DNA from 2 places in the Advenella kashmirensis WT001 genome. Region 1 is predicted to be linked to the other one. Evidence: predicted binding sites of a transcription regulator. Region 1 holds the regulator's gene; the other holds the start of a gene.
What was found. The regulator HrcA, encoded in region 1, represses chaperone genes, less so after heat shock. The targets are predictions, from matches to a motif close to TTAGCACTCNNNNNNNNNGAGTGCTAA.

Region 1 (7,874 bases):
TTTCAGGCGTTGCAGCGCCAGCACGTCTTTGCTCAGATCAACGCCCTGTTCCTTTTTGAACTCAGCAATGATGTAGTCGATAATACGCTGGTCAAAGTCTTCGCCGCCCAGGAAGGTGTCACCATTGGTAGACAGCACTTCGAACTGTTTCTCGCCATCAACGTCGGCAATTTCGATAATGGATACGTCAAAGGTACCGCCACCCAGGTCATACACCGCAATCTTACGATCGCCTTTTTCGGTTTTGTCCAGGCCAAAAGCCAGCGCAGCCGCAGTTGGCTCGTTGATGATCCGTTTGACTTCCAGACCGGCAATGCGGCCTGCATCTTTGGTTGCCTGGCGCTGGCTGTCGTTGAAGTAGGCTGGCACCGTGATAACGGCTTCAGTCACTTCTTCACCCAGATAGTCTTCGGCAGTCTTTTTCATTTTGCGCAGCACTTCAGCGGACACCTGTGGCGGCGCCATTTTCTTGCCGCGCGCTTCAACCCATGCGTCACCATTGTCAGCCTTGACAATCGTGTAAGGCATCAGGTCAATGTCTTTTTGCACGGCTTTTTCTTCGAATTTGCGGCCGATCAGACGCTTGACTGCGTAAAGTGTATTTGTCGGATTGGTCACTGCCTGACGTTTGGCAGGGGCGCCAACCAGCGTTTCACCGTCTTCCATGTAAGCAATAATGGATGGGGTCGTGCGTGTGCCTTCTGCGTTTTCCAGAATTTTGACCTTATCGCCATCCAATACTGCTACACAGCTGTTGGTGGTACCCAAGTCAATACCAATGATTTTTCCCATTTGAGTCTACCCTATTATCAAATAATTCAAAATAATGGATCCTGCTTACACATGTTCGCGGCACAGGATCTTTCGTTGTCTAGTACGTGGGGCTGGCGGTTTGCGATTTCAAGAGAAAAAAACCGGATTTTTGTGATTTTTTGCATTTCTGGCACGTTTTTTGATCACAAACAGCCATTCGGACAGAAAAATGGCCGACAGACCTGAGTCTGCCGGCGCATTATAATTACCCCTGACCCGCCGAAACGGTGACCAGTGCAGGACGCAGGACCCGATCGGCAATGGTATAGCCTTTTTGCAAGGTGCTGGCGACCGTGCCAGATGGTGCCTCGGCTGGAATGGTGGAAATGGCCTGATGCACATGCGGATCAAACTTATCCCCTGCAACGGGGGCCACTTCCTTCAGATTGTTGCGTTCGAATGCGGCTGTCAGTTGACGCAAGGTGGTTTCAAGCCCTTCCCGGAGTGATTCGAACGACTGGTCTTCCAGCGCCAGCGCGGCCTCAAGGCTGTCACGGACGGGAACCAGACTTTCTGCAAAAGATTCTGTGCCGAATTTACGCGCCTTGGAAACATCCTCCTGGGCGCGGCGGCGTACATTTTCCATTTCGGCATGAGCACGCAGCAACTGATCATGATACTGGCTGACTTTGGCTTCGAGTTCGGTATATTTGGCTTCCAGATCGTCTGTCGGCGTATTTACCGCGTCCTGGTCAGGCTGTTCAGTGTCGGCAACCTCAGCCTGAGTGGTTTGTTCGTTGTCAGCCTTGGGGGCCTGGTTCTTGTTAGGATCAAATTCCTGTGTCATTTCTACTCCTGCATCAAATCAATATAGTTACCCCCCACTTGGGGGCGGCGAAGATAAATTCAAGGGTGCAACTGTGGCTGTATTGGCGGCTACCATGCCTGCGCCATGCCTGCCCATCATCGGGCTGTTGCATAACAACGGCCAAAGGCGCTATCGCTGCGGTCGCCTCAAAGGGCGAGCGCGGCACAACCAGGGATTAATGCAGACGGCAACCGCAAAACCCGCGCACGTGCCGCAGCATAAGCTCAGAAATCGTATTCTGGCTGCACCTGCTGACCGATATGCAGCACATCGCTGATGTTGTCGGTCAATACGGCATTTACGCCAAACAGCACGCCCAGGTCGGCACTGCGAGTTTGCATCAATGTAATGCCCGGCTCATCGGCGAACGTAGCCGATGCCGGGTCAACATTCGGGATTGTGCAGCGGGTACACGGCTTGACGAAGGCAAAATTGAGCTTTCCTGCGGTGAGCCCGAAAACATAATCCTCTTCGTATTCAGGCAAGCCATCCAGCACGATATTGGGTCGAAAACGAATCATATCCACCGGTGCCTGCTGTTTGCCGGCCAGCGTGGCATTGAGCGCATCCAGTGAAGCGGTGCTGGCAAACAAAAACGGAAAACCATCAGCAAACCCGAAGGTCTGGTCCTGGGCGTTCAGCGGCTTCCAGTCGCGGTGGCGCTGCTGCCAGCTATCGGGGAAATCGGGCAAAACGCGTCGTTGCGACTCGGGATGCAGGCGCAGCAGGCGGCAGGGCTGGCCCAGCACCTTGCTGAACCACTGGTCTGCCTGAGCGCTGACGGGTGTGCCTTGCGGCTGGCCGCCCCATACCCTGACGGCAATCGCTTTGTCGTTCGCCTGCGGGGGGAGCAGCGAGACCGTCAGCGTCGAAGCGCCGGGCGCCTCCAGGCGCAACTGCTCCTGCGCAAGATCAAGTGCCGGCTGGATCAGCACCATGCGCGGCACCGTGCGCTGGGTCATCATCGCACCCGCAGCGTCAACCAGAATAAACTGCCGGTCCCATTGGACCCCTGCCGCGCTGATGTCAGCACGATCGAGCGCAATGCCGGCGCAGGACTTGATGGGATACACATATAGACCACGAATGGTGACGGCCATGATGACTCTCTAAAAAAACAAATAAATAAAAGGTTCGGTCAGGCCCCACCCAGGTCGGGCCAGCCGGCAATATGTTGCCGGATCAGGCCCGCCATGGCATTGATCCATGCCGGATGATCATTCAGACAGGGAATATAGCGAAACTGCTCGCCTCCCGCCTGACTGAAGGCGTGGGCACACTCAATTTGGATTTCCTCAAGTGTTTCCAGGCAATCGGCCACAAAACCAGGACACAGCACGTCCACATGACGGATATTGTCTCCCGGATAGGCCTGCAGCACCGACAATGTCGACGGGCCGAGCCATTCGGCCTTACCAAACCGGCTCTGAAAAGCGATATCGATGGGCACCCCTTCTGCGGCCAGCCGCTGCTGCAACGCCTCGGCCGTAGCCGTACAGTCACGCAGATAAGGATCGCCCAGTTCGACCGAACGCTTGGGCAAGCCATGGAAACTGAGCAGCAGTTGCTGGGGTTTACCGTGCTCGCGCCAATAGTCGCGCACATTTTGCGCCAACGTATCCAGATAGCCGGGCAACTGATGAAACCGCTTGATGAAACGCAATTCGGGCATATCACGCGCATCGCCATACAGTGCCAGCGTGCGCTCGAAAATAGTAGCGGTTGTGCTGGCGGCAAATTGCGGATAAAGCGGCACGATCAGGATGCGTTCGCATCCTGCTTCGCGTAACTGGGCAAAGGCCTGTTGCATCGACGGTTGACCATAGCGCATGGCCAGCACCACGGTGGCGGGAGTCAGCTCCCGATCCAACTGCGCCTGCACGCCCTGCGCCAGACGCTTACCATACACAAGCAGCGGCGAACCATCCTCCATCCAGATCTGACGGTATTTTGGCACCAGTTTGGACGGCCGCAGCGGCAGAACCGCTAGATTGAGTATCGGCTTCCAAAGAGCGGGCGGAATTTCAACCACGCGCGGATCGGACAGAAACTCCGAGAGATAGGCCCTGATTGCACCCGCATCGGGACTGGCCGGGGTGCCCAGGTTGATCAGTACTACTCCTGTATTCATGCTTTCCTGTAGGTTGCGGATATGGTGCCGCCCATCAGACTGTCCGCCAGACACGAACGACGCGGCAACTCAAAAAAAGCGCCACACATGGCGACTTTTACAAATGCAATATCGAGATGGGATTGTACCCGGATTGCGCACCCGCCATGGGCTGCAGCACCTGCAGCCGCCACAATGGGTCGCCGCGCACTGTCTGCAATGGCGTACCCGCAGCGCCCTACTGATGGCTGAGCGCGTTGGACAGCAGTCTGGCCGTCAAGTCCACAATAGGAATGACGCGATTGTAGGACATGCGGCTTGGACCAATCACGCCCAGCGTACCCACGATTTTCCCGTCAACGCCATAAGGCGCTGTGATCACCGAAACATCTTCCATGGGCACCAGGCGCGAATCGCCGCCGATATAGATCTTTACGCCCTGTGATCGATCAGTAACATCAAGCAGTTGCATCAGATCGGTTTTCTGCTCAAACAGCGAGAACATCTTGCGCAGGCGATCCATATCGGTGGCAAAGTCCTTGATCTCCAGCAACCGGCGCTCGCCGGAAATGACCACGGATGACTCCTGGTCGTCGTCATTGCCGGCGTCCACCGCAGCCTGCATCAGCGAGGAAATCTCCTCTTTGAGCCGGCTCAGTTCAGTCCCCAGTTGCTCGCGCACCTGCTCAAAGGACTTGCCGGCAAAATTATAATTAAAATAATTTGCAGCTTCGATAAGCTGGGCTTCGGTATAGTCGTGCACGGGAGACAGAATCCGGTTCTGCACGTCGCCATCGGGGGTCACGATAATGAGCAGGATCCGCCGCTGCGACAGCCGGATAAATTCAATCTGGCGAAATACCTGCGAGCGCTTGGGCGTGAGCACCACGCCGGCAAACTGGGTCAGGTTGGATACCAGCGACGCGGCAACGCTAAGCGCCTTGCTGGGCGCCGTGTTGGAAAATACATCATGCAGCTCGGACGGCTCTTCCAGCTCATAGGGCTTGATCACCAGCAAGTTGTCTACAAACAGGCGGTATCCGCGGGGCGTAGGAATGCGGCCGGCCGAGGTATGCGGGCTGTGAATCAGGCCCAGGTCTTCCAGGTCTGCCATCACATTGCGAATGGTAGCAGGCGAGAGCTCGAACAGCTTGGATAGCGTTCTGGAGCCTACCGGCTGTCCATCATCAATATACCGCTCAATCAGAGCTTTCAAGAGTGCGTTTGCGCGATCATCCATGGTGGGTCTGTTATGGTTTGTACCAGAGGATATTTTACGGGCACGTTAATTGTTAAACCTGCAGTCAATGTAGAATAACGTATTATGACGGTTGCCGTAGGTTTCATTTCCGGTACTTCTGTTACTTTTCATTGTCGTTTCGTTTATTGTATATGGTTTCATTATGCATTTTTCAACCATAGCGCTGGTCGGCAGATATCATGACTCCGGTCTTGATGCCCCGCTGCGGGCGCTGGCAGGTGTGCTGCGTGCAGCCGGCCGACAGGTTCTGATTGAAAAGGAAACGTCCGAGAACACCGGAGTGACCGAGTATTCCACGGCAACGACCGCCGAAATCGGCAGCCAGGCTGACCTGGTGATTGTCATGGGCGGCGATGGCACCATGCTGGGCGTCGGTCGCAAGCTGGCCCAGTACGACGTCCCGCTGCTTGGCATCAACCACGGGCGGCTGGGCTTTATCACCGACATTCCGGTGCAAAACGCCCTGGAGGCCATCGAATCCGTTCTTGACGGCCAGTACGATATTGAACACCGCACGCTGCTGCAGGCTTCTGTCGTGCGCGACGATCAAACGCTGACCTGTGCCCTGGCCTTAAATGATGTGGTGCTGAACCGGGCAAGTCGCGGCGGCATGATTGAAATCTGCGTGGAATACAATGAAACACTCATGTATCGGCAGCGTGCCGACGGGCTGATCGTTGCCACCCCAACCGGCTCTACTGCGTATTCGCTCAGCGCCAGCGGCCCGATCCTGCATCCGGCGGTCAACGCGTTTCTGCTGGTCCCGGTGGCCCCCCAGACACTGTCGAACCGCCCCATTGCCGTGCCCGACACAGGTACGCTCACCCTGACCCTGACAGAAGTGGGTCGGGTAGAAACCGGCGCCAGCGTGCATTTCGACATGCAGACCTGGTCCGATCTGCAGTTGGGCGACAAAATCGTGGTTACCAAGGCAGACCATCAGATTCGTTTCCTGCACCCCAAAGGCTATAGTTTTTTCTCGACCCTGCGCCAGAAGCTGCATTGGAATATCATGCCGGAAACTGCTTAGCCATTCGCGCCAGGGCTCCTGACTTACACACCCCAGCAATCCCACTCATCACAGAAGTACGTATTCATGCTCCGTTCCCTGCATATCCGTGATTTTGTCATTGTTGAACAGACCGAACTGCACTTTGACGCCGGCTTCTCGGTCTTTACCGGGGAAACCGGTGCGGGCAAGTCTATCCTGATCGACGCACTGGCCCTCACGCTGGGCGCCCGCGGCGACAGCGGCGCCATCCGCGAAGGCGCCGACAAGGCCGACATCAGCGCCATCTTCGATGTGCCTGACTCGCTGCGCGCGCTGCTGGCAGAACAGGAACTGGAACCGGAAGACAACGAGCTGGTGCTGCGCCGGGTCATAGACCGGGCCGGCAAATCCAGGGCGTTTATCAATGGCGTGCCCGGTACGCTCAGCCAGCTCAAGGCCATAGGCTCGCACCTGCTGGATATCCATGGCCAGCACGCCCACCAGAAGTTGCTGCAACGCCATGAACAGCGTATTTTGCTTGATGCTCACGGACAGCACGAAGCGCTGGCCAGCCAGGTTCGCGCCCACTGGGCCGATTGGCAGCAGGCCCAGCAGAAGCTGGAGCGTGCCCGTAGCAGCCAGCGTGATGCCGAAGCCGAAAGGGAACGGCTGGAATGGCAATTGAATGAAATCAGCCAGATCAATCCGGGCAAGGATGAATGGGCGAGCGTCAACGCAGACTACAATCGGCTGGCCAATGCGTCTGCGCTGCTCGAAGGCGCCGCAGGAGCACTCAACTTGCTCGATGGAGAGCAGACTTCTGCATTGGAAATGCTGAACGCCGCGTTGCACCGCATCGAACCCTTATTGCGCAATGACGAGCGTCTGCAGGGCGTACACGATGCCATAGAATCAGCCCGAATTGCCGCCACCGAAGCGTCTTCCGATCTTGCCAGTTATCTGGACAAGGCCGAACTGGACCCAGACCGCCTGGCTGAAACCGAAGCGCGCATGGGCGCCATGTTCGCTACCGCGCGCAAATTCCGGCTCGAACCGGAAATGCTGTACGATCGCCTGCAGGAACTGACCGACGCCTGGAAGCCCTGAACAGCGAATCAGACCTGGCAGGACTGGAGCAACAGGTCGCCAGACACGAAGCGGCGTATCACGAAGCCGCCGAAAAACTGACCAGGGCGCGCCAGGCCACGGCAGGCACCCTGTCCAGGGAAGTTAGCAAAGCACTGCAGACCCTTGCCATGAAAGGTAGCACATTTGAAATAACCATACAGCCGACCGACCCCGGCGCCTCGGGCATGGACAATGTGCAATTCAACGTGGCAGCCCATACCGGCAGTGAGCCGCGCCCACTGGCCAAAGTGGCCTCTGGTGGTGAACTGGCCCGTATATCGCTGGCCCTGTCGGTCATGGCCAATCGCGCCCACCAGGTACCTACCCTGATTTACGACGAAGTGGATACCGGCATTGGCGGCGCGGTTGCCGAAGTGGTCGGCAAACTGCTGCGTGATCTGGGTCGGCATCATCAAGTTCTTTGCGTGACGCATCTGCCGCAGGTGGCCGCTTGCGCGCATCACCATTTCGAAGTGCAGAAAAAACAGGGCAAAAAAGAAACCGTATCGCGCATTGAGTTGCTGGATGAGCGGGCGCGTACGGAAGAGGTTGCCCGCATGCTCGGCGGCGTCAAGATAACCGAGACTACGCGCCAGCATGCCCGCGAAATGTTGACTCACGGCGACTGAGCGCTGCAAACCCACCGGGTAATAAACAAACCCGCCGGACAATAAAAAAGGCAGATTGCAATCTGCCTTTTTTGACAACACCCTACTGAGCGGCCATGCCGCCTGAAGTACTGTAGGTCGAACCAACGGGCCTG
Region 2 (7,874 bases), 380 kb from region 1:
ATATGTCCCATTTCAGCCGAGTATTCCATCTGACTTATGGAATGCCCCCCCGCGCCTATCGCTATCACTACCAAAACAATCATGGAGTGTAAAGCACGTTAGGTGGCACTGATCAAAGTGATTTGGCGCAGAAGGTAGCTGGAGCAACAATACGTGTACGACCGATGGAGCTACGTTGAAGTAGCCCGGCGCGACGATCTCCTGTCACAATATAGTCTGCCTCGCTAGTCAAAACCAACGAAAGTAGGAAAGCGTCGTTTGGATCGTTCAGTGCCATACCATCAGGCAAAGCGGGCAAGGTATACAGCACAAGGGTCCGTTGCATGTTGTTCATTACTGTGCCCACAGGGTGGGCCGGCAATATAGCCCTGAGCTTAACGGCTCGCATATCGCGACTCGTCTGGTTGTGCGGTCGAAGTCACCAGTTCGAATTTGGCCGCGCGTCAGGCGCAATATCACATCAGGTGTACCTTGCGGTGAAACTAGCGCGCCGGGCATTCGGATCGCCACCCAAAGAAAAACCCCGAAACGGCGAACCGTTCGGGGTTTGTTTGCTGTGGACCTGCACACGGCAGGCCCGGGGTGTATCTGGCTGGATTAGAATCCGCCCATGCCACCCATACCGCCCATACCACCCATGTCAGGCATGGCAGGAGCAGGTTTGTCTTCAACGATTTCGCAAACAGCGGCTTCAGTTGTCAGCAGCAGGCTGGCAACAGAGGCAGCGTTTTGCAGTGCTGTGCGGGTCACTTTGGTTGGGTCCAGAACACCTTGCTCAACCAGATCGCCGTACTCGCCTGTTGCTGCGTTGTAACCGTAGTTGCCTTCACCGGCAGCAACTTTAGCTACAACAACGCTTGGCTCGTCGCCAGCGTTGGCAACGATCGTACGCAGAGGCGCTTCAACAGCACGCAGAATCAGTTTGATACCTGCGTCTTGATCAGCATTGTCGCCCTTGATTTTTTCAATGGCTTTCTTGGCACGAATCAGTGCTACGCCACCGCCAGGAACGATACCTTCTTCAACAGCAGCGCGGGTTGCATGCAGAGCATCTTCAACGCGGGCTTTTTTCTCTTTCATTTCAACTTCGGTTGCAGCACCAACACGGATCACGGCAACACCGCCTGCCAGTTTGGCAACGCGCTCTTGCAGTTTTTCGCGATCGTAGTCAGAAGTGGCTTCTTCGATCTGTGTACGGATTTGTTTAACACGAGATTCGATGTTTGCGCTAACGCCTGCACCGTCAATGATGATGGTGTTTTCTTTGCCTACTTCGATACGTTTGGCCTGGCCCAGATCTTCGATCGTGGCTTTTTCCAGAGACATACCGGTTTCTTCAGAGATCACGGTACCGCCAGTCAGGATGGCGATGTCTTCCAGCATGGCTTTGCGACGGTCGCCAAAACCAGGTGCTTTGACTGCAGTGGTTTTCAGGATGCCGCGGATGTTGTTCACAACCAGTGTTGCCAGGGCTTCGCCTTCAACGTCTTCAGCGATGATCAGCAGAGGACGGCTTGATTTGGCAACTTGTTCCAGGATAGGCAGCAGATCACGGATGTTGCTGATTTTCTTGTCGAAAATCAGAACATATGGATCTTCCAGGGCAGAAACTTGTTTGTCCTGGTTGTTGATGAAGTAAGGAGACAGGTAGCCACGGTCAAATTGCATACCTTCGACGACGTCCAGCTCGTTGTCCAGTGATTTACCGTCTTCAACAGTGATCACGCCTTCTTTGCCTACTTTGTCCATGGCATTGGCGATGATGTCGCCAATAGAGCTGTCGCTGTTGGCAGAGATGGAACCAACCTGAGCAATTTCCTTGCTGGTTGTGCATGGGCGAGACAGTGATTGCAGTTCTGCAACAGCGGCTGCAACAGCCTTGTCGATACCGCGTTTCAGATCCATTGGGTTGATACCGGCAGCTACGTATTTGAGGCCTTCTTCAACCACAGACTGAGCCAGCACAGTTGCTGTTGTGGTACCGTCACCAGCGTTGTCAGATGTTTTGGAAGCAACTTCTTTAACCAGCTGAGCGCCGATGTTTTCAAATTTGTCTTTCAGTTCGATTTCTTTGGCAACAGATACACCGTCTTTTGTAACGGTAGGGGCGCCGAATGAGCGCTCCAGAACAACGTTACGGCCTTTAGGGCCCAGTGTTGTCTTAACAGCGTTTGCCAGAATGTTTACACCACGGACGATGCGCACACGTGCGTCGTCACCGAATAGTACTTGCTTAGCAGCCATGTTTAATTCCTTGATTGATTGTCTCAGTAGCCCTTATTCCCGTGCTTAAGCAGCGGGCAGGTTCGTTTTTGCGGGCGGATTAGCGACTACTGCGAGGATTTCTTCTTCGCGGATAACCAGCAGCTCTTCGCCGTCAACTTTGACGGATTGGCCGGCATACTTACCAAAAAGGACTTTGTCGCCTACTTTCAGGTCAACGGCGATAACTTTGCCATCTTCTGTTTTTTTGCCTGGACCAACAGCAACAACTTCACCCTGATCTGGCTTTTCTGCTGCACTGTCAGGGATAACGATACCGGACGAAGTTTTACGTTCGTTATCGAGGCGCTTGATGATCACGCGGTCTTGCAAAGGACGCAATGCCATGGAGAAACTCCTGAATATATAAAAATAGGTTGGTAAATTGAGTTAGTCAGGCCGGCTGTTAGCACTCGACCCTACTGAGTGCTAATTATAGGGATGAATGGCTCAGTTTCAAGAGGGAAAGTTGGCTTGTTACATTTTTGACACGAATTGGAAGGTGTTATCGTGTCGATGGCCAGTCAGTTTGGAATTTTCGTCACTCAGTTTTGAAGCCACAGCCAATACATTCTCCCAACCCAAGGTAGAGAGTGTGCAACAGACCGATACGCTCTTCCATGTTTTTTCACTGGCGCGGGATGCGATCTCAATACTTAACTGCGGGTCCTGGCCCGATGATTGAGTTCAACTGCATCTCAGCCAATGGCAAATCAATCTTCCGCGCAAACATGATGAGGGCTCTGGCTGGCTGTCTCCATTGCCCGGTTTGGCCAGTCGGCATACGCTTCACGTAGCTGACGGCGTGCGATCTTGCCCACGGCGGTACGTGGAATACTAGCGACCGAAACGAATGCCTGCGGGAGCTGCCATTTGGCGAATCGGCCAAGCAAATGTAAACGCAGTGCTTCGTCTTCGATCGTGGCGCCTTGCGCCAATACCATCAACGCCAGGGGCCGTTCACCCCATTTTTCATGCGGGATGCCGATGACTGTGCACTCAATAATTTCCGGCAATTCAAGAAGCGCATCTTCCAGGTCTTGAGGGGGGATCCATTCGCCGCCCGATTTGATCAGGTCTTCCTTTCTTTCCAGTACCTTCAGGTTACCGCCAGGGTCGATGTGGCCGATATCGCCGGTGCACAACCATCCATCTTCGGTCCAGCGGCCAGGCAAGTTCAGTTCAAAGTACTTGTTGGTCACACATGCGCCTCGCACCTGGACTTCGCCAATCGAGCGTCCGTCATGTGCGAGTACGTTCCCCTCCGATACGATCCGAATATCAACAATGGCCATCGGCTTGCCCTGGCTCAGGCGCCAATCACCACTCGCCAGGTCTACTGCTTTGTTGTGTTTGGGCTGAGGTCTGCTTACCGTAATGACGCTTGCTGTTTCGGTCATCCCCCATCCTTGAAGCAGTGTGATGCCAAAATGCGCAAGACGGTCAAACAGGTGCTGCGGGGGTGCGGCGCCGCCCGTTATGATGGTCATCGGGCAGAGATTGGCCGGTGTCGCAGTTGCAGTCGCTTGCTCCAGGCTGCGCGCAAGTTCTTGCCAAACCGTTGGCACCCCTGCTGAAAACGTGACCTGCTCCGCCTGCATGAGCGCCAGCAAGCTCTGAGGGTCGACCTTAGGGCCGGGCAGAACAAGCTTGGCCCCGGTCAGTGCGCAAGAAAAGGGAAGGCCCCAGCCATTGCCGTGAAACATGGGGACAACGGCCAGAACCGTGTCGTTACGGCTTACGCCATAACCATCGACCATGGCCTGTGAGAAGGCATGCATGACCAGGCCGCGGTGAGAATACACCACCCCTTTGGGGCGGCCGGTGGAGCCGCCGGTGTAGCACATACTCGCCGGCGAATCCTCTGCTATCTCGGGCAGTGTCACGCCAGACGGCACTGGCTCGTCCAGCCAAGCCTCGTACGTTGCAAAACCTGCAGCGTCCTCAAGCCCGTATTGGTTGATGATGACCTTTTCCACCGTTTCGAGTCGCGGCAGTATCTCCAGGAGCTGGGGCAGCAACACATCATCGACGATCAGGATTTTGTCCCTGGCATGGTTGATAATGTAGACCTGGTCATCAGGTGAGAGGCGGTGGTTAATGGTATGCAGCACGCCACCGGCGGCCGGCACGCCGAAGTATGCTTCCAGGTGGACATGATGATTCCACATCAGGGAGCCGACGGTTTCCCCTGACTTGAGCTTTTCAGCGGCGCAGTCCTCAGGGCCAGGCGTCGGCTGCGCGCTGCGATTTGCGCATAGCTGTGCCTGCGTAATTGCCCATCGGCATTTTTGTCACAACTTCAGTCGTGCCATACATACGTTCGGCCAGACGGCAGAGCCAGTTGAGCGTCATGGGGAAGTTCATCATAAAGTGTCTCCGTTACACAGGTTCTCGGGCCCGCTTATCGATGTAGCGGTTATTAAAAGTTCATTTCTTGCCGTATGACTCAATAGTCGAGCGGCAAAACTGCTCCAGATAATCAACAAGCCGGTCTGCATTCTGGACGGCGTCCGCTTCATTCCCAAGCGAGATGCTACGCATCAAGTTGGCATGCGCGGCGCCGGCGGCACTCAGATCGCCCCAGCGCTCGTAGTGGATATACCAAAATCGCCGGGAGCGCGCATGGACCAGGGACATCACACTTTGAATGAGCTCGTTTCCCGAGGCTTCTTCCAGAGCAGCGTGGTTGCGACGCGTTGCCTGGAGGAACTCGTCGCCGTCGCCAGCCGCGGCGCTCTTCTCTGTTGCCGAGGCCAGTTCAAGCATGGCAGCGCGTTGGCTGGCGTTGGCCCGCAGGGCGGCGCAACTTGCCACCAATCGCTCTAGCGGACGCCGGATTTCAAGCACTTGCAACTGCATTGCGATGGTGACATCCACCACCATGATTCCCCGCCGAGGCAAGACGGTAACCAGACCGACTTGTGCCAACTGCTGCAAAGCCTCCCTTACCGGCGTGCGGCCAATGTTGATCTGTTGTGCCAGTTCTGCCTCGGAAAACAGGCTGCCGCCTCGAATCCGGCCTCGGATGATCATGTTTTCGAGCGCTTCGTAGGCGACGTCTTTTAAAGGCTTTTCATGTGAAGGGTTTGTACTCATATACGTTATCCATTGTTTCAATCTTGCCTGTGTATAGGCACCGAGTGAAGAAGTCACTTCTATCTAATATATCACCACAACAGAATCAATATTGCCAATTCAAGCCGTAACTTCTGATTTATTGGGGATAACCCGCGAAATAAATATTTCTGATATATCAGAGATTATTTATCTGATATATTACCATCTATGCATTGATATGTCAGATAAATTCGATGCTTTCGAAGTCGTCACGTTGTCCCCTTTCACCAATAGCAATAATGATTTCCCCCGAGGAGAGGTTTAGATGAAATTATTTTCACGTAATACGTACGCGTCGCTGGCCATTGCGCTGGCTGCAACGCTACCCACGCAGGCATCAGCAGATAAATCCCAGACCTGGCGTGTCCAGAGCTTGTGGCAGTCTGGTACCGTCACTCAACTGGCGTTTGAGCGCTGGGCCAAAGACGTCACGCAAAAGACCAATGGCAAGATCAAGGTCACGCCCTTGCCAACCGGCGCGATAGTGGGACCCAACGAAACATTCGATGCCGTTGCCAGAGGCATCCTCAATGGCCAGCATCCGGCAACCGTCTACTGGAGCGGCAAGAATCCGGCATTTGCCGTGCTGGGCGACTTGAACGCTGCGTACGATGATCCCAAGCTTGCCTACGAGTATTTCTATGAACATGGTGGACTGGAGCTGTTGCGTGAAGCATATAAGCCCTATGGCCTTTATCCCATCGGCGCGGTGTGGTGGGGGGCAGAATCCCTGCCCACGACGCGTAAAGTGGCTTCGCCGGAAGACCTGGCCGGCCTGAAAATTCGTCTTCCCCAAGGCATGTCCTCAGACCTGTTTGCCAGCTTCAAAGCGGTGCCAATCAATCTACCCGGTTCCGAAGTTTTCAGTGCGCTCGATAGTGGCACCATCGAGTCCACCGACTGGGCACGCTCAGCATGAACGAGGAACTGGTTTTCACGACATCGCCAAATTCGTCATCTATCCAGGCATTCACTCTACCCCTACGGGCGACGTCTCTATTCCAATAAAAGTGTGGGACAAACTCGACCCCGAGACGCAGAAAATACTTGAGCAGTCTGTCAAGGATTTTGGTCAGGACCTGGCGGCAAAACTCCAGCAGGCCGATGCTGCGGTCGCGCAAAAGCTTGAGGCGCGGGGCGTGCAGGTCATTGACTGGAGCGCAGCGGATCGCAAGAAGTTCCGTACCGCCGCGATTGCTGTCTGGCAAAAATATGGAGATAAAAATGATTTGTCGCGCCGCGCCGTTGACGGTCAGGTCCAGTTCCTTCGCAGCAAGGGTCTTATTGAGTGACCTGGCCAGGTGACCAAAATCGGCGGTTTTTCGTTAGCCGCTAAAGTTCACGCATCCACTCATTACGCCGCGCTCACTCTTGGCTGAGCCTAAGCGCGGGAACGCGCGCACTCTGGAGCAAGCAATCATGCGATTCATCAGTAACCTGAACCAAAAGATCGGGGACTACGCAAGTGCCATTTACTTCGTGGTCTTCGTTGTCATGATCTACGACGTCATCGTCCGTTATATCTATCACACGCCCACCGAGTGGGCACTGGAATTTGTCATCATGGTGGTCGGGATTCACTACGTAATCTCCGGTGCCCATGCCATTAAAAACAACACGCATGTGCGCATCGACGTCATCTACAACCTGCTGCCGGTACACATGCGGCGCTGGATGGATGTCTTGGCACATCTGCTGGCCATCGTTTATCTATCGATCATTGTTTATTACGGAGTTGAACAGGCATTACCCGCGATTGAAATGGGAGAACGCTCCGGTGGCGGATGGAATTCGCTCGCCCCGACGTACATGAAGATCGCGATTCCTATTGGCGCTGCCTTAATGGTCCTGCAAAGCATCGTCTCCTTCATTGATTCTGTAAAGGGTGTCCGTAATGAGCAGTGAAATCGTTAGCCTCGCAACAGTAGGCATTTTATTGTTGCTTCTTTTCACAGGCATGCCGCTCGCGTTCGCGACGGGGATGACTGCCGTCGTGTTGACGCTTTGGCTTTTCGAACCGGAGACACTGTATTTCATTGTCAGCCGGATCTTCACCTTGATGAATAACTACGCATTGATTTCGGTGCCACTGTTCGTCTTGATGGGGTGCATCCTGGAGAAGGCGGGTGTCGTTGAACGACTATTTTATGCACTGCATATTTGGTCAGGACGCTTGCGCGGAGGATTGGCCGTCGGGTGTCTTCTGGCGGCAACGATACTGGCCGCCATGGTTGGTGTCATCGGCGCTGAGATTGTAGTCCTCGGCATGGTGTGCCTGCCGACCATGTTGGCGCGTGGCTATAACAAGCACCTATCGGTCGGGGTAATTTGTGCCGGTGGATCGCTGGGCACCATGTTGCCGCCCAGTATCGTGCTGATCGTCTACGGCCTGGTTTCGCAGACTTCCATTGGCACCTTGTTTGTCGCTGCCGTTCTGCCCGGGTTCCTGCTCGTTGCACTGTATCTGGCCTATGTGCTTATACGTTGCTACA

Region 2: TKWG_RS16220 (co-chaperone GroES) is a predicted target of HrcA. The motif match lies at 2,669-2,695, and genes of this name have one in related genera.

Annotation. Positions count from the first base shown of each region.
Region 1 is NC_017964.1:3,071,186-3,079,059, forward strand. It holds gene dnaK (molecular chaperone DnaK) at 1-792, opposite strand, end outside; gene grpE (nucleotide exchange factor GrpE) at 1,019-1,600, opposite strand; gene TKWG_RS14420 (MOSC domain-containing protein) at 1,846-2,721, opposite strand; gene hemH (ferrochelatase) at 2,760-3,752, opposite strand; gene hrcA (heat-inducible transcriptional repressor HrcA) at 3,970-4,971, opposite strand; gene TKWG_RS14435 (NAD kinase) at 5,135-6,022, shown strand; partial or broken gene recN (DNA repair protein RecN) at 6,089-7,740, shown strand.
Region 2 is NC_017964.1:3,455,029-3,462,902, reverse strand. It holds gene TKWG_RS16230 (helix-turn-helix domain-containing protein) at 1-92, shown strand, start outside; gene groL (chaperonin GroEL) at 598-2,244, opposite strand; gene TKWG_RS16220 (co-chaperone GroES) at 2,290-2,610, opposite strand; gene TKWG_RS16215 (AMP-binding protein) at 2,976-4,538, opposite strand; gene TKWG_RS23695 (hypothetical protein) at 4,483-4,632, opposite strand; gene TKWG_RS16210 (GntR family transcriptional regulator) at 4,693-5,361, opposite strand; gene TKWG_RS26145 (type 2 periplasmic-binding domain-containing protein) at 5,648-6,301, shown strand; gene TKWG_RS26140 (type 2 periplasmic-binding domain-containing protein) at 6,261-6,674, shown strand; gene TKWG_RS16195 (TRAP transporter small permease subunit) at 6,802-7,287, shown strand; gene TKWG_RS16190 (TRAP transporter large permease) at 7,277-7,874, shown strand, end outside.